2 linked regions of the Thermosynechococcus vestitus BP-1 genome follow. The protein of the gene in region 2 binds, or shares a complex with, the protein of the main gene of each other region. Links are inferred from orthologs where the notes say so. Each region holds a gene or a part of one and is shown on either strand. Other genes may lie near its edges. The genes, in order: TLL_RS07465 and TLL_RS01445.

Region 1 (14,388 bases), 1.3 Mb from region 2 along the record:
AGCGTTGAATCTGCCGATCTAAAAAGACAAAGAGCGTTCCCACGGCAGCGCCAATGAAGCCGAGTAACACTGCAAAGCCAATATCCTGAGGACGCAGGCTATCGTAGGTGGGGAAGCGGTAAATGGCGCCAATGGTTGTGCCTGTGATCACGCGAAAAAGGGTAAACCCAGCGGCAGCAGAAATCAAAGCTGGAATGATTGCCTCATAAAACTCAACACTACGGCGATGGGGAATTTCCAAAACGAACAGCGTTGCGCCAAGGGGCGACTCAAAAAACACGCTCATGCCCGCTGCCATCCCACAGAGGGTGAGAATGCGGGTGCTAGCGGGGGATAGATTCAAACGAGCTGCCAACCAAGTGCCTAAGCCACCATTGATGTCAATCATTGGACTTTCAGGGCCAGCACTACTGCCAAAGAGCAAGGATAGGCCAGAAGCCAGTGCCATACCGGGTAGAAAGCGATAACTTAACCGACCCCCATGGTGTAACTCTGCGATCGCATCCGCGAGTTCCCCCTTTGCCCCAAAGAATTTGACCGATAAACCCACCAGCAAGCCGCCAAAAGCCGTAACCAGCGGAATGTAAGGATAGAGGTGCTCCCAAGTGGCAATGCTCACTTGGCTAGGATCAGTCCCCCACAACAGGGCAAATCCTAGCTTGAGACCCAGATAAAAAGCCGTGGTCACACAGCCGCTGAGAAGACCAATGATTAGGGCATACAGGAGCAAACGGGGATAGGGGCAGGAGGCTCTTGCCATAGCCAAAGCGTTAGCGTCGCCGCCACCAGACCAAGAGGGCAGAACCAAAACCAATAAGGGGCAAGAGAAACACGCTGAACATCTCTAGCCAACGACTGGTGGTGACATTGAGTTGAAGGCGGCGATTCGTGGTTTGGCGAGGACGAATCGAGAGGGCCTTTTGGTCGCGATCGCCCAACCAAAGCAGGGAATTGACAAAAAGATCACTATTAATCCCTTGATAGGCCATCACGCCATCGGTAGCAAACTCCGAATCTCCAAAGACCACTAGGCGGGCCTCCTTCGGGGGATGATCACTCAACTGACGGGTAATAGCCACAGCAATGGGCAGCGGGCCTTTGGTATCTACGCCTTCGGTGAATTCAAGGTTGCCCGACCGCCAATCGGTTTCTGCCCAAGTTTGCGGGCCCGCAAGGGCAATTTCAACAATGTTATCGTCCTTTACAGGATCAATGCGAATGGCTTGCGCTCGGGGAAAGAGACTGGGACCTTGGGCAAAGCGCTGAGTAATGGGGTGATTGCCATAGGTAGTGACAATAATCGTGTCGGGCCCCAGTCCCACCTGCTGACCCACACCAGAGCCATCAATGACCCAGCGATTATCGAGGGTGAGTCCCCAGTTTTTCAGTAAATCCTCAAGACCTGCGTTGACATCCACATCCAGCATTAGCAAAAGGCTACCGCCACGATTGAGGTACTCCTTGAGCAAATCCTCCTCAAGACGCAAAAAAGGCTGCCGGGGGCCAGCGACAACAATCACATTGGCATCCTCGGGAATTCTCCCCTTCTCCAGCAAATTCAGGGGCAGGAGTTTCACATCCCGCTGTTCGAGGAGTTTGGCCACTTCACTGAGGCTGGCGGCCCCACCAATGAGGGGGAGTTCATTGTGTCCTGTGGTGAAATAGGCGCGGATCGTGCGATCGCTGGTGACGCGAATCAAGGCAGGGGTGAGATTGCTTTCGGAAAGCTCTTCATCAATGCGCTGGGTTTTCTCACCGGCGACAACAATCACTTGCCCCATTTGAGTCACGTTGTACTTTTTGGCAAGGGCGGGTTGCGCCTGGGGGTCAATGAACTGAAAGGAAAACCGGCTATTCGCCTGACGGCGGTACTGTTCCAACAGCAGGCGATCGCGACTGCTGGCATTGGCATCAAACACCAAGACCTGCACCGGCTGATCCAGATGTTGCAGAACATCACGGGTTTCTGCCGCTAGGGTAAAGGCACGGTTTTCGGTGAGATCAATTTCAACGCTGTAGCGATCGGCCAGAAAGTTAATGATGCCCAATAGGGCGATCACCGCAATCACCGTCAGGATGGCATTGGTACTTGTTTGGGTGGAACGCCGTCCCCAAAACCCTGTGGAGACGCGACTTTGCTGGATCAGCCATAGCAGTAGGGCACTCCCCCCTAAGGCTAAAAGACCCAAGGGCAGCCAATTCCAGCGGTTGGTGACGATGCCGGCACTCAAGCCAGCGATGATGAACAGTGGCGCCGCCCACAGCAATACCGTGGTCAATCGTTCAGGTGAGCCTAGGGCAAAGCGTTTCATGACCTGTACCCCCTAATTGCGCTGGTAACGAAAGGCATCAATGGACTGGGCTGTGAGGAAAATGCCTAGGAAAACGTAACTGCCAAAGACAATAAGGCTACTGGTGCGGAACATTCCCCGGCTCAGGTTGGTAAAGTGCTCTAGGGGTGACAGGTAGGTGAGGATATCACTGAGATTGCCGCCAGTATTTTTAGCCAAGACATCCAGCACCCAAAGGATCAGCAACACAGCAAACCCCAAAATGGCTGCCAAGATCGTGCTATCGGTCAAGGAGGAGAGAAACATCCCAAGGGAGAGAACCGCCGCCGCCAAGAGAATCAATCCGCCATTGCCCGCGAGAATGAGCCAAGGGGAGAGGGGGGGCGTACTCTGCTGGAGTGCCACAAATTGATAGACAACCACGGGCAGCAGAAGCGTGCTATAGAAGGTGAGCACTGCTAGGAGCTTACCCGTTGCCACACACCAGTTGGTAATTGGTGAGGTGGCCAGCAGTTCAAGGGTGCCGCGTTTACGCTCTTCGGTGTAGAGTCCCATGGAGAGCATCGGTAAAATGACTTGGGAAATGGAACCTAGGAGTCCAAGAAAGCTTTCGAGAATCAGCTTGGGAACGTCAACGGCTGGGCTCGGCGCTCCAAACTGCTGTTGTAGCAAATCCTGCTGAGCCACTTGGCTAATAATCGTCGTCATCACAACGAGGAAAAACAGGCCGCTGAGGAGCCAGAACACCCCGGCAATCACATAGTAAAAGGGGGTACTCAAGTAACTCTGGAGTTCACGGCGGTAGATGGCCAAAATGTTGGCAAGGAGCACCCGCAGCCCGTGGCGGGCAACGCTAAGCATGGGCTTCTTCGGTGGTGTCACTGGGTTCTGCGGTGGGTTCATCGGTCGTTAGCTTCAAGAACACCTCCTCTAGGTTGGCACGGGAGCGGCGCATTTCAAAGAGTTGCACCCCATTTTGGACCAGGAGACTGGCGAGATCGGCACCGATTTCAGAAGGGCTGCTTACCTGAAGCTGCTGTCGCCCTTGGCGAGGGCTATTTCCCCATGTGATTTGTTGCAGATCAGGCAACTGTTGGAGTAGGGATTCAAGATGGGGGCGATCGCCCACCAATTCAAGATCATAGGTGTAGCTACTGCTGAGGCGTTGCAGCAGTTCATCCAGTTGGCCAATGCCGGCCACTTCGCCTTTGTGAATAATCACGGCGCGATCGCAGGTCATGCTCACTTCCGCCAAAATATGGGTGGAAAGAATCACTGTATGCTGTCCCGCCAAGTTTTTGATCAGGTTGCGCACCTCAATAATTTGACGCGGATCCAGGCCCACTGTGGGTTCATCCAGGATGATGGCTGGCGGATCGTGCACGATGGCTTGGGCAATGCCGACCCGCTGCCGGTAGCCCTTCGAGAGCTTGCGAATAATCGTCCGTTGCTGATCCCAGAGGCCACAGCTTTTGAGGGCATATTCCACCCGCTGGGGGCGATCGCCCGCACTGACGCCCTTGATGCGGGCTACAAAGTGCAAATAGCCCGCCACCGTCATTTCCGTATAGAGGGGGGGATTTTCTGGCAGATAGCCAATGCGCTGCCGCACCGCCATCGGATCCGTGTGGACTTCATAGCCCGCAATGGAGGCGGTGCCACTCGTTGCTGGTAGATACCCCGCCAAAATCCGCATTGTGGTGGTTTTACCGGCGCCATTGGGGCCAAGGAGACCGAGAATCTCACCACTGGTGGCTGAAAAGCTGACATCCCGTAGGGCTGTGGTTGTACCGTAAACCTTGGTCAGGTGTTCGACCTGAATCATGGCGTTTCCTCAACTCGCTACTGGTTCTACGGGAAACCTTGACACAAAAATATAGCCTTTTTTAATCAAATGCTGAGGACTTGAATAGTCGTCTTCGGGGGTAGATTGGCTGCCGATAGACTGAGGGCAGCACCCCCACTGCGGCGAACTGGGGTTCCCTCCATGACTTTCAAAAAGTCCTCTAGCGCCGCTAGATCACAATTATTGGGGTCAGCCGCAGCAGTTCGATAGTGGCAAGGAATGACCAAACGGGGTTGTAAAACTTCAATGGCCGCCTTGGCTTCCTCAGCCCTATAGGCTTTGTCAGTGCCTCCCACTGGCACCATCATCACATCAGGTCGTCCCATGAGAATGCGTTGCTCAATCGTGATGGGCATCGCGATGCCGCCCATGTGCAGGAGATTGATGCCCCCCTGCTGCCAGCGCCAAACGACATTGACACCAAAACGGAAGCCACCAACGCGATCATGACTGGTGCGAATGCCCTGAATACTCAAACCATTGACTTTATAGGAGCCGGGTTGAAAGAGCAGTTTAGGCTGACCGCGCAAGCCTTCGATGTACCCCTCGTCCAAGAGGCGACTGCTAATCATGACAATATCAGCGGTGACACGGGGAGGCTGCAATCCTTTAGTGCAACCAATGGCACGGAAGGGATTGACTAGTACCCGCTGACCACTACCGGTAAAGAAAAAGCAGGTGTGGCCAAACCACTGGAGCGAGAGACCCCCCCCTTGGGCATGGGCTGCCCAGTGTCCACCGAGGCTGGCGATCGCCCCAACTTGAGCCAAACGCAAGAACTGCCGCCGTTCCATGTTGTCTCCCCGCACTCCTATTCCAGCTCAGTGTACCGAAAAGTGGCTGGCTCACAACGCTGGACTGGACAGCTGTCGCAAAAAGTTCCGCAGCAGGTCTTTGCCGCAGGTGGTAAGAATGCTCTCCGGATGGAATTGCACCCCTTCCAGGGTCGGATATTGGCGGTGGCGCACCCCCATAATCAGGCCATCCTCCGTCCAAGCGGTAATTTCCAATACCTCGGGGCAACTGTCGCGATCAATCACGAGGCTGTGGTAGCGAGTTGCAGTAAAGGGTTGGGGCAAGTCTTGAAATACCCCCACACCCTTGTGGTAAATTGCCGACGTTTTGCCATGCATCAGGGTTGGGGCAAGCGTCACCGTACCGCCAAAAACCTCACCAATCGCTTGATGTCCCAAGCAAACCCCCAAGATGGGCAGTTGTTCAGCATAGGTACGGATCAAGGGTTCGGAAATCCCCGCATCGGCAGGGCGGCCAGGGCCAGGAGAAATCACGACACCCGCAGGGGCGAGGGCAGCGATCTCATCGAGGGTGATCTGGTCGTTGCGGAAGACCCGCAGATCAGCAGCAACTGGGAAGTCCCGCCCTAGCTCCCCTAAGTATTGGACAAGGTTGTACGTGAAGCTGTCGTAGTTATCAATAACGATAATCAAGGGAGAAGAATCCTCATCATCTTCTATGCGTTGTGTCTTGATCCTACTACCCAAGGGGTTTGGGGAATGGTGCAGCTAGGGTGTCAGGGACGCTGGTTTCGTCCTGTAGCAGCGGTGATCTTTGATAAGGATGGCACGTTAGCGGATGTTGCCCATTACCTGAGGTTGGTGGCGATCGCGCGGGCTGGCAAAATTGCCGAACACTTTCCCAATCTGCAGGCGTCGCTCCTCCAGACGTTTGGAGTAATTGGTGATCACCTTGATCCAAGGGGGTTGCAAGCTGTGGGGACACGGCAGGAGAACCTAATTGCCGCCGCAGCCTTTGTGGCCACACAGGGAATTCCTTGGATTGCCGCCTTAGAACGGGCAAAGGTTGCCTTTGGGGAAGCAGACCGAGAATTGAGCGCCAAAGCACCGTTAACCCCACCCCTACCGGGGGTAATGGAGCTAGTGCAACGGCTCCATCGGCTGGGGTGTGCGTTGGCAATTATCTCTAGCGATCGCACCTCAGAGATCGAGGCTTTTTTAGACACCTATCACTTGCAGCCCTTTTTCCAACTCTGGCAGGGGGCAGATGAGCCACCCACGAAGCCCGATCCCCAGGTATTCCTCAGGGTGTGCGATCGCCTGGGGGTGCGCCCCGAACACACCCTAGTCATTGGTGATGCCGATAGTGATGGCCTCATGGCCCGGCGGGGAGGCGCAGCAGGCAGCATTGGTGTCACGTGGGGTTGGCATAGGCCACCAGCGTTGAATTACTGTGATTGCATCGTTGCCTCACCCTTGGAGATCCAGATGAGGAGGGATGGGAACTGATTAGACTCAGTGGCAACCAAGGCTCAATAACTCAGACGATAGTGGAGATAAACCTCATTGCCCACAGGCAACACATTAAGGAGGATCAACTTCCCTGAGCAGGGGTTCCCCTCCGGATAGAGGCTAGGGGCTGCCGATCCAAGGAGGAGTGGGCAGAGGGTCAACCACAATTCGTCAATGGCGCCGATCTCTAGCAGGGAGGCGAAAAGCTGTCCTCCCCCCAACACAGCCAAGGTTTGCACACCAGAAGCTTGAAGGTGGGCAAAAGCCTGCGGCCAGTCAATCGCCTCTCCCCCAGCACACCAACAGTGATCAAAGGCAGTGGCTCCTTGCCAACGGCTGGCGCCTTTCTCGGTCGTCAGGAGGGCACGGGGAATCGGCTGGCGAAAAAAGGGAAGATTGAGGTCTAGTTCACCACTAGCGGAGCAGACAATTTGCAAGGGTTGGGGCGATCGCCCTTGGTGTTCCCGTTCAGCAATTAGATGGGGAGATTGAAGGCGCATCGCTGTCCCCCCCAACCGCAGTGTCGTTGCCCCAAAGAGCACCGCATCCACCTGTGCTACCTGCTGTTCAAGGTGCTGAAAGTCATAGGCCGAGGCAATACGCTCACCGAGGGCATCGGCACGGGCCAGCCGACCATCTAAACTACTGGCCAAAATGGCCGTTGTGTAGGGGCGAGGAATTGACTGGGGCGGGCTCAAGGGATCATCACTTTTTCAGTGGGTTGCGTCGGAGTCTCATTGAGCAATTCTAGCCGTTGCTGGCTGACAGGATCATTGGGAAAAAAATTATCTCCCCCCTCTTGCACCAATAACTCAGTGCAGGGGATCGTATCCGAGAGAATTGCACTTGCCATCATGCCGCTGTGAACTTCCAGTTGTGCTGCCCGTGGCGATTCAAACACGAGTCGTTGCCCTGGGAAAACCACCCGCTCGAAATACCAGTTGGCAATATTTGTAATGCGTACCACCTGAATTTTGCTGGTGGCATTGACATAACAGCAGAGGATGCGATCGCAACTATCGCTGGGGACGGGATCAAAGATTTGCGGCATAGGAAGTCAGGGTTTGTTATAGGACAGGTCTTTACCCTTGTTAGCCTAACATTGTCAATTCGATGCAGTTGTAAACTCAACTACAGGATCGACCGTTCATCTTTTCTTTGAGTTACTGTGATCCCCTGCTGGCAAGGTATGGATGTGTTACAACCTAAACAGGTATAGGAATTTATTAAAAATTTACCGTCTCCATAGATCTTTGCTGAGTAGCCCATGTCTGCCCGCGTCCTCTACATCCGTCTCCCCTGCAATCCCATTTTTCCCATTGGTGTTGTCTATCTTGCGGACTATATCCATAAGCAATTGCCCGGCATCAGGCAACGGATTTTTGATTTGGGGACGGTGCCGCCCCTCGATTTTCGGCGTGCCCTCCCCCAAGTCATTGATGAGTTTCGACCCACCCATCTGGTGTTTTCTTGGCGAGATATTCAAATCTATGCCCCAGTGGGGGGACGCGGGGGTAATCCCCTACAACATGCCTTTGAGGTCTATTACGCTCGCAATCCTTTAGTGAAGCTGCGGGGAGCGATCGGGGGGCTGCGGGTGATGAGTGCCTATTATGGTGAACTTTGGCGCAACCTCAACTTAATCCGCTTGGGACTCCACCATGCCAAGCGTCACCATCCGGAAGTCACGACCATTGTCGGGGGCGGCGCGGTGAGTGTCTTCTATGAACAGTTGGGCTCTCAACTGCCCAAAGGCACCATTGTTTCCGTTGGCGAAGGGGAAACACTCCTGCACAAAGTCCTAACGAACCAACCAATTTCCGGGGAGCGTTGCTACGTTGCCGGTGTTGAGAAGCCCCGCGATCGCCTGATCCACGAATGGCCAACCCCCATCGAAAAAACCGCCTGCAACTACGACTATATCGAGAGCATTTGGCCGGAATTTGAGTATTACCTTCAGGGGGGCGACTTCTATATTGGCGTGCAAACCAAGCGGGGCTGTCCCCACAACTGTTGCTACTGCGTCTATACCGTGGTTGAAGGCAAACAGGTGCGCATTCATCCTGCTCAAGAAGTCGTCGCTGAAATGCGGCAGCTCTACGATCGCGGTGTGCGCAACTTTTGGTTCACCGATGCCCAGTTTATCCCCGCTCGTAAATTTATCCCCGACGCGATCGCCCTGCTGCGGGAGATCCTCAAAGCCGGCATGAATGACATTCACTGGGCGGCCTACATCCGTGCCGACAACCTCACCCCCGAGCTGTGTGAGCTCATGGTACAAACGGGGATGAACTACTTTGAAATCGGTATTACCAGTGGCTCCCAGGAACTGGTGCGGAAAATGCGCATGGGCTACAACCTGCGAACAGTGCTGCAAAACTGCCGTGATTTGAAAGCTGCTGGCTTCAATGCCCTTGTCTCTGTGAATTATTCCTTCAATGTCATTGATGAACGCACCGACACCATTGCCCAGACCATTGCCTACCACCGCGAACTGGAACGCATCTTTGGTGCAGACAACGTTGAGCCGGCCATTTTCTTCATTGGTTTGCAACCCCATACCCACCTTGAGGAATATGCCCTCGAGCGCGGCATTTTGCGCCCCGACTACAACCCGATGAGCCTCATGCCGTGGACGGCCAAGAAACTGCTTTGGAACCCTGAACCCATGGGATCTGTCTTTGGGGAAGTGTGCCTTGCAGCTTGGCGACTCAATCCCAATAACTTTGGCCGCACCGTGATGGATCTACTGGAGGAGCGCTTTGGCCGTGCCCCCTTGGAGGAGGCCTTATCGGCTCCTCTTGAGGAACGTCCTTTGGTACATCGTTAAAAAAAGCGAAATAAAATGACCATTGCCCCTTAGAATGTTTCCTAGATCATTTCTGGCAATGAGTTAGTCAACAGAGGAAGGGATCAGGTGGTTAGAGTCGCTATCAATGGTTTTGGGCGCATCGGTCGGAACTTCATGCGTTGCTGGTTACAGCGGAAAGCCAATAGCAAGCTAGAGATTGTAGGCATCAACGATACCTCCGATCCCCGCACCAATGCCCATTTGCTAAAGTATGACTCGATGTTGGGCATTTTCCAGGATGCCGAAATCACTGCTGACGACGACTGTATCTATGCCGGCGGCCATGCGGTTAAATGCGTGTCTGATCGCAACCCTGAAAATCTGCCTTGGAGCGCTTGGGGAATTGATCTGGTCATTGAAGCCACGGGGGTCTTTACCAGCCGTGAGGGGGCAAGCAAACACCTGAGCGCCGGTGCGAAAAAAGTTCTGATCACAGCACCCGGCAAAGGCAACATCCCCACCTATGTGGTCGGGGTAAATCACCACACCTACGATCCGAGTGAGGATATCGTCAGCAATGCCAGTTGCACCACCAACTGCCTAGCCCCCATTGTCAAAGTGCTCCATGAAGCCTTTGGCATTCAGCAGGGGATGATGACGACAACCCACAGTTACACTGGGGATCAACGCCTGCTCGATGCGAGTCACCGCGATCTGCGGCGAGCCCGGGCAGCAGCGATGAACATTGTGCCCACTTCTACGGGGGCTGCTAAGGCAGTCGGGCTAGTGATTCCTGAATTGCAAGGGAAGCTAAACGGGATTGCCCTGCGGGTACCCACGCCCAATGTTTCTGTGGTCGACTTTGTCGCTCAGGTGGAAAAACCCACCATTGCTGAGCAGGTCAACCAGGTCATCAAGGAGGCCTCTGAAACCACTATGAAGGGGATTATCCACTACAGTGAACTGGAGCTTGTGTCTTCCGACTATCGGGGTCACAATGCCTCCTCAATTTTGGATGCGTCCCTAACGATGGTGCTGGGGGGCAATTTAGTGAAAGTGGTGGCTTGGTACGATAACGAGTGGGGCTATAGCCAGCGGGTTCTGGATTTGGCAGAGCACATGGCCGCCCACTGGGCTTAGTCGTTTCATTACTAGGAATTGGTTCGCAACTCACGATGCAAGATAAATCGATGTTAATGATTCCGGGTCCGACGCCGGTGCCCGAATCCGTTCTTTTGTCCCTCAGTAAACATCCTATTGGCCATCGCAGCGGTGACTTTAGCGAGATCATGGCAGCGGTGACGGCAGGGTTGAAATGGCTGCATCAGACGACGAATGATGTGCTGATTCTGACGGCCAGCGGCACAGGGGCAATGGAAGCCGGGATCATTAACTTTCTGAGTGCGGGCGATCGCGTCCTTGTGGGCTGTAACGGCAAATTTGGCGATCGCTGGGGGGAAGTGTGCGATGCCTATGGCCTGAAGACGGAGCGCATTACTGCCCCTTGGGGACAACCCCTCAACCCCGATGACTTCAAAGCAGCCCTGGAGGCGGACACGGCTAAAACCATCAAAGCAGTGATCGTTACCCACAGCGAAACCTCAACGGGGGTGATCAACGACTTAGAGGCGATTAATCGCCATGTTAAAGCCCACGGCCAAGCCCTAATCATCGTGGATGCGGTCACCAGTCTCGGCGCTGTGAGTGTCCCTATTGATGAGTGGGGACTGGATGTGGTTGGTTCTGGTTCCCAAAAGGGCTATATGATTCCACCGGGGTTGGCCTTTGTCAGTGTTAGCGCCAAAGCATGGGAAGCCTACAAAACGGCAACGCTGCCCAAGTTCTATCTTGACCTTGGCAAATACCGCAAAGACGCCGCCAAGAACACAACCCCCTTTACGCCACCCGTGAATCTCTTTTTTGCCCTAAAGACCGCACTGGAGATGATGCAGGCGGAGGGTCTAGAGACTATCTTTGCTCGCCACCGGCGCTTGATGCAGGCCACCCGTGCGGCCATGAAGGCACTCAACTTGCCCCTCTATGCGCCGGATGAGTGTGCTAGTCCCGCCATTACTGCCGTCGCACCCCAAGGGGTGGAGGCCGAAAAGATTCGCAACCTGATGAAAAAACGCTTTGACATTGCCCTAGCCGGTGGGCAAGATCACCTCAAGGGACAGATTTTCCGCATAGGTCACTTGGGCTTTGTGAGCGATCGCGATATTTTGGCAGCTGTCAGTGCCCTTGAAGCCGTGCTGGGAGAATTGGGCTACAACAACTTTACTCCAGGCGCTGGGGTAGCCGCCGCTAGTCGTGTATTGACCGCACCTTAAGGGATGGAACCTTGGTTACAGCCAGCGGCACTCCAGCAGGCACGACGCATTTGTGTTAGTTTTCAGCGATGGACGGGGCGATCGCTCCTCCCCTATCCTGCTGAGGACGACTGTAGCCTGGGGCAGCAATTATTTTACTGGTCCCAGCCTGTGCTATCCCATGGCAGTGAGGCGGATCCAATTCTCAATTACGGCAACCAAGCTGCCCTCACTCTCTGGGAATACCCCTGGCTAAACTGGGTGCGGCTTCCCTCGCGCTTTACAGCTGAACCAATGGCTCAAGCTGAACGGGCCGCACTTCTCGCCCAAGCTGACCGCCAAGGGTATGCCGATAACTACAGTGGCATTCGGATCTCCCGCACAGGACGACGGTTTCGCATTGAAAATGCTTGCATCTGGACGGTTTTAGATGAGGCAGGCAATCGAGTGGGACAGGCCGCCACCTTTGACCAGTGGCACTTCCTGTAGGATTGATTTAACCTGACCTTGTCACATCACTGATGAAACACCGCCTCCTCCATTGGTTGTATCAAGCACAATCCTTCCGCTACCACCGCCGCACACCAGAGAGCCTCAATCAACTGACCCAGAGGCTTTATACGGAATCCCACTTGAATGTTCCCTATCTCGTCTTGATTGTTACTTCCTGTGCGATCGCCACCTTTGGACTATTGGCCAATAGTGCAGCGGTAATTATTGGGGCAATGATCATTGCTCCCTTGATGGCACCCATTCGGGGGCTAGCCTTTGCCTCTCTGAGTGGCGATATCAAACTTTTTCGAGACGCAGCGATCGCTCTAGGGACAGGTACCGTAGTTGCTATTGGGATGTCGTGGGTGATTGGCCTGTTTGTGCGTCTTGAAATGTACGGGAGTGAAATTATGGCTCGCTCCCAACCCACACTCCTTGATCTTGGTATTGCCGTTGTGGCCGGTGCTGTGAGTGCTTACGCGATCGCTGAACCTCGTGTTTCTAATACCCTAGCCGGCACCGCCATCGCTGTTGCCCTAATGCCACCGGTGTGCACCATTGGCCTAGGCCTTGCCCAAGGAAATGCCCGCCTGACCCTGGGGGCAACCCTGCTGTATCTGACGAACCTGCTGGGCATTGCCCTTGCCTGCATGGTTCTGTTTGTTATCTGCGGCTATATTCCCCTACGACGAAGTCGGCGTCCACTGCTCATTGCGGGGGCTTTAACGGCTGTCTTAGTCGTACCGCTGGCCATCAGTTTTGGTCGCCTTCTGCAGCAGGCGCGCCTACAGTATCAGGTACGGCAAGCGCTGGTGCGGGGTACCCTCACCTTTCAGCGGCTCGATTTACTGAGTACGGAGACCGACTGGGTCAGTAATCCACCAATTGTGCGCCTGAATGTACGCGCCAGTGAACCGGTCACCCCCAAGCAAGTGAGACTCATGGAAGAGTTTATCCATCAGCGCATGGGTCGCCCTTTTCGCTTAGTCCTCCAGGTGTCCACGGTTGAAGAAATCACCGCAGAGGACTCAAAACCGTAGCTTTTGAGGATCAAGCGAAAATGTTAAACTATTGAGGCTCCCCCCTGGATTTCATCTGCCCTTCGTCAACCTTGCCCATGTCCGCATGAGTGACTTTCTTCCCTACGCCTACCTCAACGGTCAATTTGTGCCCTTTGAAGAAGCCAAAATTTCCGTAGCTACCCATGCCCTTCACTACGGAACAGCTGCCCTAGGGGGCTTGCGGGGTCTTCCCAATCCCGCTAATCCTAAGGAAATACTTCTGTTCCGCCTTGAGGATCACTGTCGGCGCCTTAGTCGCAGTGCCTATTATCTGGGCTATGAATTGCCCACCAGTGAGATTAAAGCAAGAATCATTGAGTGGGTGCAGAAAAATCAACCCAGGGTGCCTTTCTATATTCGACCCTTGGTTTACACTTCTGGGCTAGGGATCGCCCCTCGGCTCCACGATATTGAAAAGGATTTTCTCATTTACGGCCTGCCCCTTGGAGATTATCTTGCAGCGACCGGCGTTACCTGCCGCATTAGTTCTTGGCAGCGGCAGTGCGATCGCTCGTTTCCCCTACGGGGCAAGTTGACCACCTCCTACATTGTCTCCGCTTTGGCCAAAACAGAGGCCGTTTCCAGCGGCTTTGATGAGGCGATTCTCCTCAACGAGCAGGGGAAAGTTTGTGAAGCCACCGGGATGAATCTCTTTTTGGTGCGGGAGGGGCAACTGATTACCCCCAGTGTGGATCAGGATATTCTGGAGGGCATCACCCGCCGCAGTGTCATTGAATTGGCCCAAGCAGCCGGTGTTAAGGTGATGGAGCGACCCGTGGATCGCACGGAACTGTTGATTGCCGATGAGGTCTTTTTGACCGGTACGGCGGCGCGAATTGTGCCCGTCAGTCGTATTGAGACCTACACTCTGCCCAGCGATCGCCCCCTGACACTCCAACTGCAAAAACAATTACAGGCGATCGTTGAAGGCCGAGAGCCGCAGTATCGCCATTGGGTTGATGTCATTCCGCTCTAGCTCAAGCGATTCTGATCGGTTGGGATGAGATACTTGCACAGCCTCAGTTCAGTACCCTTAGCGTTCCAATAGACCTCATCAAAGATCGCATAGATTAAAAATAAGCCCCGACCACATTCACAGTCGGCGGCGGGTAACAACTCATCAGCGGTTTCCGAAACATGACTGGGGGGAGAGAAGCCGTCCCCCTGATCCGTAATCACCCACCAGCACTGATCAGGAGAAAAGGTATAACGCACCAGCACTAACTTTTCGGGGTTGAGTTGATTGCCGTGGCGAACCGCATTAACGAGGGCTTCTTGGAGACCTAGCCTAATTTCCTCTTTGTATGGGGGGGGAAGATCACTGATCAGAA
Region 2 (14,391 bases):
GGTTTCTTCTCTTTAGGAAATCCCCATGTTTGATTGCCTGCGATCGCGCACCCTCACAACGGCGATGGGTGAGGTAGCCTACGTAACGAATGATGTCAGCACGGCGAACCATGCCCGGCCGCCCCTATTTTTTTGGCATGGCTTTGGCGGTGGCTCGAGCCGCTATGAGTGGTCGGCGGTTTATCCCGCCTTTGCAGCCGAGTATTCCCTTTTTGCTTTGGATTTGCCCGGTTGGGGAGCTTCTGAGCATCGCGATCAACCCTATACGGTGGCGGCCTATGGGGATCACTTGCTGGAGTGCCTTGGCCAATTGACGGCAGAACCAGCGGTGGTGATCACGTCTTCACTGACGGCAGCCTTTGCCATCCAGGGGGCGATCGCCCATCCCCAACGCTTCCGTGGCCTCATTCTCACCTGCCCCACGGGTTTGAGTGATTTTGGTCAAGATTACCGCCAAACTCCCCTTGCCCAGATTGCCCGCCAGCCCTATGTGGATATAGCCTTTTATCGCCTTGGTGTCGCCAATCCCCTGAGTGTGCAATCCTTTATGGCTCATCAACAGTTTGCCCGACCTAGCCGCATCAGCCCCGAAATGGTTGCCACCTATACCCAAGTGGCACAGTCGCCGGGGGCAGAATTGGCGGCACTGGCTTTTGTGAGGGGTGATCTCTGCTGCGACCTCAGTCGCTTCTTGCCCCATTTGACGGTACCGACCTATATCGTTTGGGGAGAGCAGGCAAAACTTCCGCCTCTGAGTGTCGGTCAACGCTTGGCCCAGTTAAACCGGGAGGCGATTCGTGCCTTTGATGTGATTCCAGGGGTGGGCCTAACGCCCCAGCTGGAGTGCCCGGCGGTGATGATTGGCTTCATCGATCGCTATCTGAGCCAATTGAGGTAAGGGCTTCCCCTTGCAGCCCTTGGAATTTTGGATACCATTTCCCTCTATCTCTGAATTGCCCTAGGGCTGAGGCTGGGCATTCGCAGTGGCGGGTAGGGTGGTGCCATAGACACGGGGGCGATCGCCCTGGGCCAATTGGGTGCTGCCTTGGGTATCTACCGCCCAAATCGTCACTTTGGGATTCCCCATCGTTTGGGTTTGAAAGAGCACCCGTTGGGGATCCGTTGTGCTCCAGCCGAGGAGGGTGGCAAAGTCGTATTCCTCAGCAGTGGGATAAACTGTGGCCACATGACCCACCCCCGCCTGCCAAATCCACGCACTGTCACTTATTAAATCCGTGGCAAAAAGCCCAGCGACCTGTCGCACCAAAAGACGATCGCCCGTTGCTGACCAACCGACAGGAACCAGCACCGCAATCAGACCTTGGCCTTGGGGCACCTCTGCCAAAAATTCCGGCGGCATTTCCTTGAGACTTGCAATCCGCTGCCGGCGACCACTCTGGCGATCGCGAATTTCAAGAACGCTCACCAGTTGCTGCCGTTGCGCCTCGGGCTCAGCCCTAAAGTAGAGGGTGGCCTGTGCCCCATAGCGGCCATCGGGAGAGAAATACTGGGGCGTCTGCTGCGTGAAGCGGAGGGATTTCTTGGCTTTTACGGCGGCAGCGTGGCCGTCCTCAATCCATTTCCAAGGGAGCGGGAAGGAACTCTGGAGGGGATCCGCGACAACAGTTTCTACAGGTTGATCGGGGGCAGGGGGTCCTTGGGATTGGGCAAGCATCACTGGGGCGATCGCGAGGGTGGTCAGTATCCCACAGACTGAGGAGATCAAAAAGCCCCGCCGCGGCTCAAATCGGGTTACCATGAGGTCACTCCCCTTAAATAAAATTTTTTATTGACAGTTTGGTTCAATGAATGACAACGGCTCCTCCCATCTCCAGCATAGCAATTGGCCTCGACCGATCGCCGGCAAATTAACGAATTTTTATGGTCTTGACAGAATTAATCAAGAAATCTCGTGACTATTTACGTTCATTGGCAGTCATTGAGATTCATTCCCAGTGGTTTCCTCTCACCTCACCCTCCCTCAAGGATGTAGGGACGACCCCCTATGGTGTGAATGCTAAAGGTCATCTGACGTGGCCCAAGGGTCGGCACTCCCTGTGGTTGGGGCAGCGGCTCAGTGTACCGGCGATGGTTCAGGGCTATAGCGTAGCGGGTTTAACTCTACGCCTTGATCTGAGGTGGTGGGCGGATCAGGCAACGGTGTATGTCAATGGCCAGGCGGTTCACCAAGGGGATTTATTTGATCATTCGGTGAGCCTTTGCCTAGGGGAAGCCGTAACCCCCGGCCAAACCTGGGAGGTGATGTTGCATCTCATCAGTCCCGGCCACGATGACGGTGCTTTGGTGAAATCCTGCCTGCGGTTTGAATCGCCCACGGGAGTTGACCCCGCCTTTGTTGCCGCTGAGTTGAACATTTTGGAGATTTTTGCTGAAACCCTCAACCTAGAACCCCTTGAATTGCTGCTTCAGGAGGTTTTAAACAGTCAAGGGCAGCGCCCCATCTTAGATTCGTTGCTGGCGCAGATGCATGACAGCATGCTGGCGATCGCCACCCCTTTACGGGAGTTCACCATCCATCTATGTGGCCATGCCCATTTAGACTTGGCTTGGCTGTGGCCCATCGCAGAAACATGGCAAGTGGCACAGTCCACTTTTCAATCCGTCTTGGGGCTCAAGAAACGCTACCCTGAGCTGACCTTTACCCACTCCACCCCAGCTTTGTATGCCCATTTACAAACCCATGCCCCAGAACTCTTTGGGCAAATTCAGGCCGCCGTTGCCGCCGGTTGGTGGGATGTGGCCGCGGGTCTTTGGGTGGAACCGGAGCTAAATCTCATTCATGCTGAGTCCATTGCCCGTCAAATTCTCTATGGGCAGCAGTACGTGCAGCAGGTCTTTGGTGAAATGAGCCCCATTGCTTGGTTACCCGATACCTTTGGCTTTCCGGAACGCTTGCCCAGTTTCTTGGCCCAAGGGGGAATTCGCTACTTTGTCACCCAAAAATTGCGCTGGAATGACACCACCCGCTTTCCCTACGGTTGGTTTGTCTGGCGGGATGTGGCAGGGGCTGAGATCCATGCCCTGATGTCAGCACCCATTGGCGAGGGGATTGATCCGGTGAAAATGGCTACCTACGCCCAACAGTGGTGGCAACAAACGGGATCGCAGCGCAGCCTCTGGCTCCCCGGTGTTGGCAATCATGGTGGTGGGCCAACGGCAGAAATGTTGGAACGGGTGCGACGCTGGCAACGCCTCGGCGGCATTGGACCGCAGTGGCAATGGACCACCGTGCGAGAGTATTTGGCACAGTTGAGCCAAGAAACACCGCCGACCCCGCAGTGGCAAGGGGAACTGTATTTAGAATTCCACCGCGGTTGCTACACCAGTCATGGCGATCAAAAGGCTGCCCACGATCGCGCCCAACGGCAACTACAAGAAGCAGAGCGCTGGTGTGCCCTCGCCGCAATTACGACTTCTTTTGCCTACCCCAGGGAAGAACTCAAAACCAGTTGGCAACAACTGCTCTTTAACCAGTTCCACGACATTCTCCCCGGCTCCTCAATTCCTGAGGTCTATGCTGAGGTCAATCCGACATGGCAGCAGCTTCTGAAAACCACAGAAACGTTACTGGCTGCGGCCCAAACCGCTCTGTGTGCGTCGATAGACTACGGCACCCCCCCCGTGGCAGGGGCCATTCCTGTGGTTATTTTCAATAGTGGGGTGGGCGATCGCGCCGGGGTTGTCCACATCGATTTGGCACAGCTACCGCAGGAGATCCCCTCGTGGCGGGTGTATTGTCCACGGGGCAACTACGATTTACCAGCACAGTTGAATGCGCCCCAAGGGTGTCTGACGTTTTCTACCCCTGAGGTGCCGGGAATTGGCTACACACTGCTGTGGCTCTGCCCGCGATCGCGCCCTGAGACCTTACCCACCCCCCCCTTAGGCTATGTCTTGGAAAATAACTATCTCCACGTTGAGATTGATCCGGCAACGGGGGAAATCACGAACCTCTACGACAAGTTGAATCATCGTCCCTGTTTGGGCGATCGCGGCAATCAACTGCAATTTTTCCGTGATCAGGGGCAATACTGGGATGCCTGGAACATTGATCCCAACTATGGGCGGCATCGACTAGCGGGCGCGATCCTAGAGTCCATTGAATGGGTGACGTGGCATCAACTGGAGCAACGCCTACGGGTAAGGTGGCGCTTTCAGTCCTCGTGGATTCAGCAGGAATATGTGTTGCAGTATCAAACCCCCTGGCTGCGCATTGATACGGTCATTGACTGGCAGGAGGAACATATTCTCCTGAAGGCGGCTTTTCCCTTGGCAATCAGTGCTGAGCAGATCACCTGTGAAACTCCCGGCGGCGTTACGGTGCGCCCGACACTCCCTAATCCCCACCTCAGTCCCCATGAACAAACAAAATGGGAGGTGCCCTTTCTCACTTGGGTAGATTTGAGTACGCCAGAGTATGGGGTGAGTCTTTTCAGCGACTGCAAGCACGGCCTTGATGCCCAAGCCAATCAACTGCGCTTGACCCTCTTGCGATCGCCCACATGGCCAGATCCGACCAGCGATCGCTGTCAGCACTGCTTCAGCTATGGCGTGTTTCCCCACAGTGGCTCATGGCAGGCGGCGGCTGTCCCCCAATGGGCGGCTCAGTTTCATCATCCCCTCAGGAGCGCGATCGGTCACGGGGCAACGAAGCCGTTTGACCCCTCTCCAGGAGCCTTACCCGCCTACGCCCATCTGCTCCATTGGTCGGAGGCCGGCATTCAATGCCTTGCTCTCAAGGAAGCAGAAGATGGAGAAGGCTGGCAATTGCGCGTGGCAGACGTGGCTGGGGAAGGGGGCCCCTTGGAACTGCACTCAACCCTCATCCCATGGCAGATCAAAGCGCGACAAACCCTTCTCGAGATGCCCACAGACGGTGGAAACGCAATGACCCTAAAGCCATGGGAAGTGGTAACCCTGCGGCTGGAAACTTAGAAGGGCACTTCGTCCAAGCTAATATCCTCGAATTCGGGGGGTGGGGGGGCCACCCTAGGTGTCACGGGTACGGTGGCGGCGGGCTGGGCAGGGTGATCCACAATGTTGCCGTCAACTGTGTAAAAACGGCTCACCACTAGCTCGGCGCGTTTTTCTTTGAAGCCCTCGGGGCGGTCAATGGTGTCCATTTTTAGCCGACCTTCTAAAATCAGGCGATCGCCCACCTTGCACTCTGCATGCATTTTTTGTCCTAAGTTACCCCAAGCAACTGTTCGCAAGCTCATGGGTGGTTCTTCACTGCGAAGGCTAGCAAACTGCACTACCATTGTCGCCACCGCCATCTGATTTTCTTGGGTGTAGCGTAGTTCTGGGCCTTGGATGACTTCCGCAAAGAGGACGCAACTATTCATCTGTGGGCTTCCAACCGCTCATGTTTTTTCCAGTATAGTCCCAATGGCTGCCGCAACAAGGCCACAAGATGACTGCAGCGCAACTCTGGGGTTTTCCTTTGCACAGACGGCTGTGGCCAATTTCATATTCTTGCACTAGTATATAGTTAATTAAATAAATTTGCAGAGATACAGTCATGGCACGGGTAGTTGTCCTTGGCGCGGGCATTGGTGGATTGCCCACAGCCTACGAATTGAAACATCGTTTAGGCGATCGCCATGAAGTGATCTTGGTTTCTGATGTGGATCGCTTTACATTTATTCCCGGACTAGTAGCGGTTGCCCTCGGACACAATTCCCTCGAACGGCTGCAAGTGCCCCTCGAGACAGTGAGCCGGCGCCATGGGTTGAGGTGGGTGCAAGGCAAGGTTCAGCGGCTGGCTCCTCAGGAAAAGAAAATTTACTTGCCTGAACAAGCCCTTGACTACGACTATTTGGTGATTGCCACAGGGGCAGAACTCGCTGTTGATCTCATTCCCGGCCTTGGTATCCACAGCCATTCCGTGTGTACTCCCGCCCACGCAGTTGCCGCCCAGCGAGCATGGCAAGAATTCCTCAAAGAGCCAAGGGACTTAGTTGTGGGTGCTGCTCCCGGCGCCAGTTGCTTTGGGCCTGCCTATGAATTTCTCTTTTTGGCAGAGCACGCCCTGCGGCATCATGGGTTGCGCGATCGCGTCAAGATCACCTTCATTACCCCTGAACCCTACGTTGGCCACTTGGGGATTGGCGGCTTGGCCAACAGCGATCAACTCACCCGCAACCTGATAGAGAAACGGGGGATTGAAACAATCACCAATGCGGAGATCACTGCCATTGAGCCGCATCGAATCCTACTGCGGGATAGACCGGTGATTCCCTTTGGCTACAGCATGATTTTGCCGCCTTTTCGCGGAGTGCCCTTTGTGCGCGCCTCTGGCCTTGGCAATGAGAAGGGGTTTTTACCCTTGCTACCGACCCTACAGCATCCCAACTATCCTGAAATCTATGGGGTGGGCATCAGTGTTCACCTTCCACCTTTAGAAGTGACCCCTGTGCCTGTGGGAGTGCCCAAAACTGGTCAAATGACCGAGGAGATGGCGATCGCTGCGAGCCACAACATTGCCGTTGCCCTTGGGGAATTAGTGGCTGACCCTGTGGTACCGACACTGGATGCCCTATGTTTTGCTGACTTTGGCAATACCGGTATTGCCTATATTGCCGCTCCGGTCATTCCTGAACCCCCTGGGGAGAACCGCCGCTTGGCCTGCGCCCTTCAAGGATTGTGGGTCAGTTGGGTGAAGGCTGCCTTTGAACGCTACTTCCTACTGAAAATGCGGTGGGGATTGGGTGTCCCTTGGTTTGAACAGTGGGGACTGCGGCTATTCTTTGGTCTTTCCCTTGTGCGTCCCCTGCAACCCACGGTGTTTCCAGAGCAGCAACCTATCATGAAAGTTTGACAGACAAACATTGACAAAATAAATTTAATAGAGAGGTCATTTCTATGGTGCGCATCTTTCTCATGGCTCTCTTGATGGCATCCCTATGGATTCAGGGTTCCCCAGCCCCCTTGGCCAGTGCGAATCCTGAGGAACTGGGGAAAGTGGTTACGGCCATTGAACAGTTGGATCAAATGCGCATTGGCCTTGCCTCTACCCTAGAAGGGGGGACTAGCGAACCGACCCTTGACACCTTTAAGGCCGTCTGTGCCCCCGTGGGCAAGCAAGCCAAGGAAATTGCCGCTGCCAATGGCTGGCAAGTGCGTCAGGTGGCACTCAAGTACCGCAACCCCAACCATGCCCCGCGCACTGCACTGGATGTGCAAGCCCTCAATCAGTTTGATAACAACCACCACCTGCAAGCCTTTTGGCAAACCGATAAGGAAGGGGTGCACTACTTCCGTCGCATTGATGTCCAAGCCAGTTGTCTTGCCTGCCATGGGGCTAAAAATCGCCGTCCCGCCTTTATTCAGGAAAAATATCCCAGCGATCGCGCCTATGGCTTCCGTGTTGGCGATCTGCGGGGCATGTACGCTGTCACGATTCCCCAAATTCAGCAGGCCCTGCAAACCTCACCCTAAGGAGGTGCTCCCATGGCCCGTTGGCAACGTTGTTTACTTTTGCTCCTGTTAGTCATTCCCCTGTGGCTGGCGGTGTCCCCCAGGAGCCATGCCATGATTCGCACCATTGAAGAGGCTCCCAATCAAGTGGTGGTGCAGTCGCGGCATCCGCTGCGGGATAATCGTGGCTTTACGTGGCAGGTGATTCTTTTTTCTCGTCCTGACCAGTTGCAGTTGCGCTTGGTGGGCTTTCCAGAGCAGTACCATTTTCGCCATCCCGATCCCTTGGTGTTAATCACCTCCAGCGGTCAAACCCTCACCGCCGCGGATGACTTTCCCAAGGCAGACACCGTTGCCAATGTAGGACAGTTTGATCTGTTGCCCCTCGCCTGGCAACTGCCGAGGAGTGAACCCTTGGTTCTGCGTCCGCCCCTAGAGGAGCAGGGGATTGAGATTGCTGTTCCTGCTGCTGTGGTCATTGAGTGGCAGACCCTGAGGGCGGGAGTTTAGGAATGGGTGGCAATGGGCGTTGGTGTTCCGAGGGCAAGGAGTAGGGCTTGGGCTTTGCTCAGGGATTCGTGCCATTCCCGCTCTGGAGCGCTGTCGGCCACAATACCGGCACCGACTTGTCCCCAAGTTGTCTGGCGATCGCGCCCCACCAAGAGGGTACGGATGAGGATATTCAAGTCCAGATGCCCTCGCTGATCCCAGTAGCCACAGGAACCGTAGAACAAATTGCGGGGAAAGGGCTCAAGACCTGCCAAAATCTCCATGCAGCGCACCTTGGGACAGCCAGTGATGGTGCCACCCGGAAAGAGAGCACGGATGACATCCACGGGGGATCTCCCCGGCTGCAACTTGCCGCGCACATTGCTCACGAGGTGCATCACATGGCTGTAGTACTCCAAACTTAGGAGTTCATCCACCACCACAGTGCCCCATTGGCAGATCCGCCCCAAGTCGTTGCGCTCCAAATCCACAAGCATAATGTGTTCTGCCTGTTCCTTGATATTGCTACGGAGTTCCTCGGCATAGGCGCGATCGGCCGCAGGGGTTTGGCCACGGGGACGGGTACCGGCAATGGGTCGTGTTTGCACCCAATCGCCCTGAACCTGCACCAAGCGTTCCGGTGAACAACTGACAATGTAGCCCCAAGGGGTCTGCCAAAAGCTGGCAAAGGGAGAGGGGTTAATCTGCTGTAGCCGCAGATATTGTTGCCACGGATCAACGCCGCCATCATGGCAAAAGCGCGCCGACAGATTGGCCTGAAAAATATCGCCAGCGCGGATATGGCGGAGAATGTGCTCAACGGCTGCTTGGTAGGTATGGGGCTGCCAGCCCGCCGCTAGCTCAATCCTGCCGGGGCGATCGGGGAATAAGAGGGACTGCTCAGGGGAAGGCTCTTCAAGAGTTTGTTGCAGCGCCGCCAGTTGACTCGCGCTCGACGCCGCCAGATACAGGCAATCCGCCTGATGATCCAAGACAGCAAAGGCTTGAGGCTCATACCAAAAGGCCACTGGAAAAGGAAGCGGATCGGGTTTGGGCGGGGGTAGCGCTTCAATTTCCCATGCCAATTCGTACCCCAGCCATCCCAACCACCCGCCTGCAAAGGGCAGATGGCTGACTGCTTCAGGCACAGTGCTTCCCTGGGGAAATGTTTGTAATGTTGGCAGCACTTCACCGAGGGATAACACCCACTGGCGATCGCGCCGCGGTGACCCCGCACAAATGGAGTAGCGAGCTTGGGGTGTGGGGGCTTGGGCTGGACTTTCCAGTAGGACAGCAATCGGCTCCCTCAAAAACAACTGTTGAAAAATCACGCGACCCGTGCGCCCACCCAGGGGCAGAGAACGCCAAAGCCACGGCTCACAGGGGCCCATCACGAGTGCTCAACCCCCAACCAACCCAGGCGAATTAACCAAAATAGCCCCATACCCCCCAAGGCCAACCAATCTCGCCGCTGCAATCGCAGATGGTGCCACGGATTATCGTAGGTTCCCGGTTCTTGAAAGCCCCGCACTTGCATGGCACAGGCCACCTGCTCTGCCCGCAGGAGCAAATTTTCCAACAGCCGTACCGCCAAGGTGAGCCATAGCTGGATACTGCCCTTAATGCCCACGAGTCGCCAATTAATGGCACGAGTCCGCACCGAGCGGCTCAGGTTTTGCACTTCTTCCAAGACCAAGGGAATAAACCGCAGTGAAAGGGTCAAAGTCAGGGCAATTTCGGCCACCGGCAGCTTAAAGCGTTTCAGGGGCTGCATGAGATTTTCTAAGCCAGCGGTCACTTCCTCAGGAGCAGTGGTGAGCAAAAACAAATGTGTACTGTAGAGGAGTGTAAACAGGAGCGTACTCAGGCGGATGCCTAAATCCAGCGATCGCTGGGAGACTTGCAGCTGAATGGGAAACTGACCCACTTGGGTGTGAAATTGCCACAGGATATAGCGGTAACTCGTGGGTGGAACCGTGGCTGCCAAGGGACGACGGGGTTGATAGGTTACAGCCATCCCATCGGGCATCAACGCTGTGATCACCAGAATTAAACTACCCAGCAGGAGGAGCCACAGCAGTTGCCGCCGCCATACCCGTGCAGGAATTCCCCCTAGGAGCGTCAGGAGAATTAAACTGACCACTAGCCCCAACCGCCAAGGGACATCCGCTAAGATAGGTGCCAACAGAAACGTCATCAACCATGCCAATTTGACCCGTGGATCAAGGCGGTGCAGCCAAGTGATGGGTTGTTCAAGGTATAGCCCGAGGGGGAGCGATCGCAGCAAATCCATGGAAAATCGTTAGTTTTTCTCCAGTTGCCGCCGCAGGGCTTCCAACTCTGGATCGTAGGCAGGGGTGCTACTGGGGGACAGTTGTGGGTTGGCTAACTCTGCCTTCAGCCGCGCTAAGTCCTCCTCCACACTGCCCGCTTCTAGGGCAGCAAATTTGGCTTCGAGGGTATCGCTATTGAGTTCAGCCACCGCTTGGGAGCGAGCCTCCAGTTCCTGAACCCGTTCTTCCATGCGCTCAAAGGCGGCCATGGGGGCGTTGATATTCAGACTGCTAAAGGTTTGTTGCAGTTGCTCTGAGGCCTTGGCTGCCCGTGCCCGTGCCACTAGCATTTCTTTGCGGGTTCTCGCTTCAGCAATCTTGCTTTCAAGCTGTTGCATTTGTTTTTTGAGAGCTTCCACTTGAGTCACAGACTGCTCCAGCTGCCCCTTGAGAGCCATGGCTGCATTGAGGGCTGTTTTTTTGCGACTCAAGGCCTCCAGCGCCAGTTGCTCATCGCCATGCTGCAGGGCAATTTTGGCCCGGCGTTCCCACTCAGCCGCCTGCTGTTGATTTTGGTTGAACTGTTGCTCTAACCGCTTTTGGGAGGCGATCGCTTGGGCAACAGCTTGCCGCAGTGTTACCAGATTGTCCTGCATTTCGATCAGGGTCTGCTCGAGAATTTTTTCGGGATCTTCGGCAGCACCCACCAGCGCATTGAGCCAACTGCGAACCACCCGGCTGACGCGATCAAACAGTCCCACAGCTTATCTCCCTATTGGTTCCTTACCTATAGCAGTATGCCACTTTCTTCAGATTCTTTGGCCCCGAGTCCAAAAAACCGTCACTGCCGTAGACTTAAGCTATAGTAAAAAAATCATCCGAATCCTGCTCCTAACTTTAGTGATGTCTGCTTCTTCGGGGCAATCTTCAGACGCCTTTGATAAACATGGTTTTCTCAGTCGCTACGCCCCAGCCATTATTAATCAAAGTAGAGCTGATCAGATGCTGGCGGACTATGCCAGGGGGCGGCGTGACTTTCGGCGGCTTGATTTGCGCGGTATCACCCTAGAAGACGTGAATTTAGCAGGGGCCGATCTCAGTGGTTCGGATTTCAGCAATGCCACACTGATCAATGTCGATTTGACGGCTGCCAAGCTGATTGAGGTTCGGCTGATCCATGCTGAACTCACAGATGTGCAACTGCGCCAGGCGAATCTTAGTCGAGCCAATCTGCGAGGTGCTAAACTCACCCACACTTCCTTGGCCACGGCAACCCTGCGGGCCACAGTTCTTCCCAATGGCCGGTTGTCGGATTAGTTGTCGGTTGACTTCTGTTGGTTCAAAGAGGCTTGCAGCCGTTGCCAAAAGCGCTCCATCTGCGCAGGTGTGCCAATTGTCACCCGAATGCCGCCGGCGATCGCCCGCACCAGGGTGCCCTGATCCCTCAAGGCATCCCACAGGGACGGGGTGTGTTGGGGTTCCCGCAAACGGAAAAAGAGGAAATTGGCCACACTCGGCCACACGTGCAGTTGGGGGCATGACTGCAACCATTTATAGAGCCGATCCCGCTGCGCTAGCACCGTGGGAATTTCTGCGAGCAGCGCCTGACGATGGTCAAGGACCACTTGCGCCGCCACTTGAGAAAACGTAGGTAGGTTATAGGGCAGACGAACCTTTTCTAAAACCGCAATCACCTCTGCATTGCCAATGGCATAGCCCACCCGATGCGCCGCCAGTCGAAAGGCCTTAGAAAAGGTCCGCAGAATCAACCAGTTAGGATGAGCTGCCAAGTCCCCCACCAGTGTCTTGCCGGAAAACTCAAAATAGGCCTCATCAATCACCACTAAAATATCCTCAGGAAGCTGCCGTAGCCAGTCCACCTCGGCTGCAGTTAGGGGGTTTCCCGTCGGTGAGTTGGGTTGCAGCATAAAGAGAACGCGCACCGGTGGAGCCGCTTGGGCAATGAGGGTATTGGCGGCGGCAATTTCCACTGCAAACGTGTCAGGATCACGGGTTGCCCGATGGACGGGAATCCCTAGGGTTTGGGCGAGGATCCCGTATATGGAAAATGTCGGTTCTGCCACTAGGATAGAACCGTAGCCGCCAATCGCCGTGGCCAGCAGTATGGAGCGAATCAGCTCATCGGAGCCGTTGCCAACCGCAATTTGGTGTGGGGAAATTTCAGTTGGGCTCTGTTCACTGACGTAGCGGGCGATCGCCTGCCGCAGGGGCCAGTGGTGACTATCGGGATAGCGATGACTGGCGAGGGTGCTGACGTACTGCTGAGCTAAGACCTCCTTAAGGGCAGTGGGCAAGTCCCACGGAAACTCATTGGTATCGAGGTAGTCCAGTTCTAGCGGTAGGGAGTCGCTGGTGGGGGTGGAGTAGGCGCGGAAGTTGCTCAGTTCTGGACGAAGAAACGTCGCCATGCCAAGACGGTATAAAGGGATTCAACTATAATAGCACTGAGCTTTTTGCCCTAATTTGCTGCCAGCCCTGACACTCAATCTTCATCTTTTGATTACGTAGAGGCGAATGTTCCTATGGCGCGTACCGACTTCAAAGATTACTACCAAATCCTCGGGGTCAGCAAAAATGCCACGGAGGCTGAAATTCGGCAGGCCTTTCGCCGTCTTGCTCGCAAATATCACCCGGACTTAAATCCGGGGGATAAAGAGGCAGAAGCTCGTTTTAAGGAAATTAACGAAGCCCACGAAGTTCTTTCAGATCCGCAAAAACGACGCAAATACGATCAATTTGGTCAGTACTGGCAACAGGCCAGTGCAGCGGAGGCGGGTGGCTTTAATGTCAATGTGGGCGACTTTGGCGCTGATTTTAGTCAGTTTGCCAACTTTGAAGACTTTATCAATGAATTGCTAGGACGATTTGCCACAGGCACAGGGCGTACCCGCTCTTGGAGCACCGTTGGCTTTGATACCTCTGGATTTGGCAGTGCCGATGTCGAAGCGGAGATGCAAATTAGCTTTCAAGAGGCCTTTCAGGGCTGCCAAAAATCATTTGCCATTGGTAATGAGCAGGTGACCGTGACGATTCCCGCTGGCATTAAGCCGGGGACGAAGTTGCGGCTGCGGGGCAAAGGTCAATATAACCCCTACACTCAACAGCGGGGAGATCTATATCTCACGGTACAGGTGGCGCCCCATCCCCTCTTCCGCTTTGAGGATGATCAACTGGTGATTGATTTGCCCATCACTCCCGATGAAGCGGCTTTGGGGGCGCAAGTGACGGTGCCGACACCCTCGGGGAATGTGGTTTTGAATGTGCCTGCGGGAACGCGATCCGGGCAATCGCTCCGGTTACGGGGCAAGGGCTGGCGCAGTAGTGGCGGCATTGCTGGCGATCTCCTTGCCAAGGTGCAAATTGTGCCCCCCAAATCCCTGAGCGCCCAAGAAAAAGAACTCTACGAAAAATTGCGATCGCTCCGTAGTTTCAATCCCCGTGGCCATTGGCCGATCTAAGTCAGGGAAATTGCCGCGATTTGACGGCTTGGCAGTAATTTTCAATGGCGGCGATCGCCTGTGTTCCCAAGTCGGCATACACCTTAGCAAAGGGGGGCACCTGGGGACTCAAGCCCAAAACATCTGCTGTCACCAGTACCTGACCATCACAGTGGGGGCCTGCGCCAATTCCAATTGTGGGAATCTTCAACTGGGCGGTAATCTGCTGCGCTAAGGCCGCAGGAATATGCTCCAAAATCACCGCAAAGACACCTGCTTCAGCAAGGGCAAGGGCACCCGCTAGAATCGCTGCTGCGTCTTGGGGAGTATTCCCCTGTTGTCGCCATCCTCCCAACTGATGTACCCGTTGGGGCAATAGACCCACATGACCCAGCACTGGAATTCCAGCCTCCACTAAGCGCCGCGTTGCTGCCTGGACCACAGGGGAGGCACCTTCCATTTTCACGGCTTGCACTTCTGCCTCTTTGATTAAGCGCCCCGCCGATCTCAGAGCCTGTTCAGGGCTTTCTTGGTAGCTCAAAAAGGGCAGATCACACACAAGGAAACTATGGCTAACGCCTCGGCGCACCGCTTGGGCATGGTGAATCATCTGGTCAAGGGTCACAGGCAATGTGGTTGGATATCCAAGGGCAACCATCCCCAGGGAATCCCCCACAAGGATCACATCCACCCCGGCCGCATCCAACAGGCGTGCCCACAGATAATCCCAA

Evidence for each region.
Region 1: the proteins of TLL_RS01445 (region 2) and TLL_RS07465 are in contact, whole or in part, in a solved structure (PDB 8RP0), measured with the Escherichia coli proteins. The link is inferred for Thermosynechococcus vestitus BP-1 from one-to-one orthologs.

The regions. Positions count from the first base shown.
Region 1 is NC_004113.1:1,524,521-1,538,908, reverse strand. The notes cover bases 3,785-6,781. They hold TLL_RS07465 (anthranilate synthase component II), read right to left. Parts: upstream 5,586-6,781; coding sequence 4,983-5,585; downstream 3,785-4,982. Other genes in these bases: TLL_RS07455 (RibD family protein), read right to left, coding at 6,425-6,781; TLL_RS07460 (HAD family hydrolase), read left to right, coding at 5,652-6,401; TLL_RS07470 (MBL fold metallo-hydrolase), read right to left, coding at 4,182-4,931; TLL_RS07475 (ABC transporter ATP-binding protein), read right to left, coding at 3,785-4,116. In the rest of the region: TLL_RS07490 (chloride channel protein), read right to left, coding at 1-760; TLL_RS07485 (GldG family protein), read right to left, coding at 771-2,312; TLL_RS07480 (ABC transporter permease), read right to left, coding at 2,325-3,128; more of TLL_RS07475, read right to left, coding at 3,145-3,784; more of TLL_RS07455, read right to left, coding at 6,782-7,102; TLL_RS07450 (DUF1830 domain-containing protein), read right to left, coding at 7,099-7,455; TLL_RS07445 (photosystem II high light acclimation radical SAM protein), read left to right, coding at 7,672-9,234; TLL_RS07440 (type I glyceraldehyde-3-phosphate dehydrogenase), read left to right, coding at 9,322-10,335; TLL_RS07435 (pyridoxal-phosphate-dependent aminotransferase family protein), read left to right, coding at 10,371-11,525; TLL_RS07430 (MEKHLA domain-containing protein), read left to right, coding at 11,529-11,993; TLL_RS07425 (DUF389 domain-containing protein), read left to right, coding at 12,026-13,036; TLL_RS07420 (branched-chain amino acid transaminase), read left to right, coding at 13,122-14,033; TLL_RS07415 (ATP-binding protein), read right to left, coding at 14,030-14,388. UniProt on the Escherichia coli protein: Part of a heterodimeric complex that catalyzes the two-step biosynthesis of 4-amino-4-deoxychorismate (ADC), a precursor of p-aminobenzoate (PABA) and tetrahydrofolate.
Region 2 is NC_004113.1:264,621-279,011, reverse strand. Bases 7,134-10,133 are described here. They hold TLL_RS01445 (anthranilate synthase component I), read right to left. Parts: upstream 9,321-10,133; coding sequence 7,947-9,320; downstream 7,134-7,946. Other genes in these bases: TLL_RS01440 (energy-coupling factor transporter transmembrane component T family protein), read right to left, coding at 9,320-10,133; TLL_RS01450 (DUF3122 domain-containing protein), read left to right, coding at 7,474-7,950; TLL_RS01455 (Tll0287-like domain-containing protein), read left to right, coding at 7,134-7,461. Also shown: TLL_RS01480 (alpha/beta fold hydrolase), read left to right, coding at 26-898; TLL_RS01475 (hypothetical protein), read right to left, coding at 959-1,759; TLL_RS01470 (alpha-mannosidase), read left to right, coding at 1,882-4,956; TLL_RS01465 (single-stranded DNA-binding protein), read right to left, coding at 4,953-5,366; TLL_RS01460 (NAD(P)/FAD-dependent oxidoreductase), read left to right, coding at 5,543-6,841; more of TLL_RS01455, read left to right, coding at 6,886-7,133; more of TLL_RS01440, read right to left, coding at 10,134-10,222; TLL_RS01435 (PspA/IM30 family protein), read right to left, coding at 10,232-10,963; TLL_RS01430 (pentapeptide repeat-containing protein), read left to right, coding at 11,106-11,519; TLL_RS01425 (histidinol-phosphate transaminase), read right to left, coding at 11,516-12,631; TLL_RS01420 (DnaJ C-terminal domain-containing protein), read left to right, coding at 12,746-13,681; panB (3-methyl-2-oxobutanoate hydroxymethyltransferase), read right to left, coding at 13,683-14,391. UniProt on the Escherichia coli protein: Part of a heterodimeric complex that catalyzes the two-step biosynthesis of 4-amino-4-deoxychorismate (ADC), a precursor of p-aminobenzoate (PABA) and tetrahydrofolate.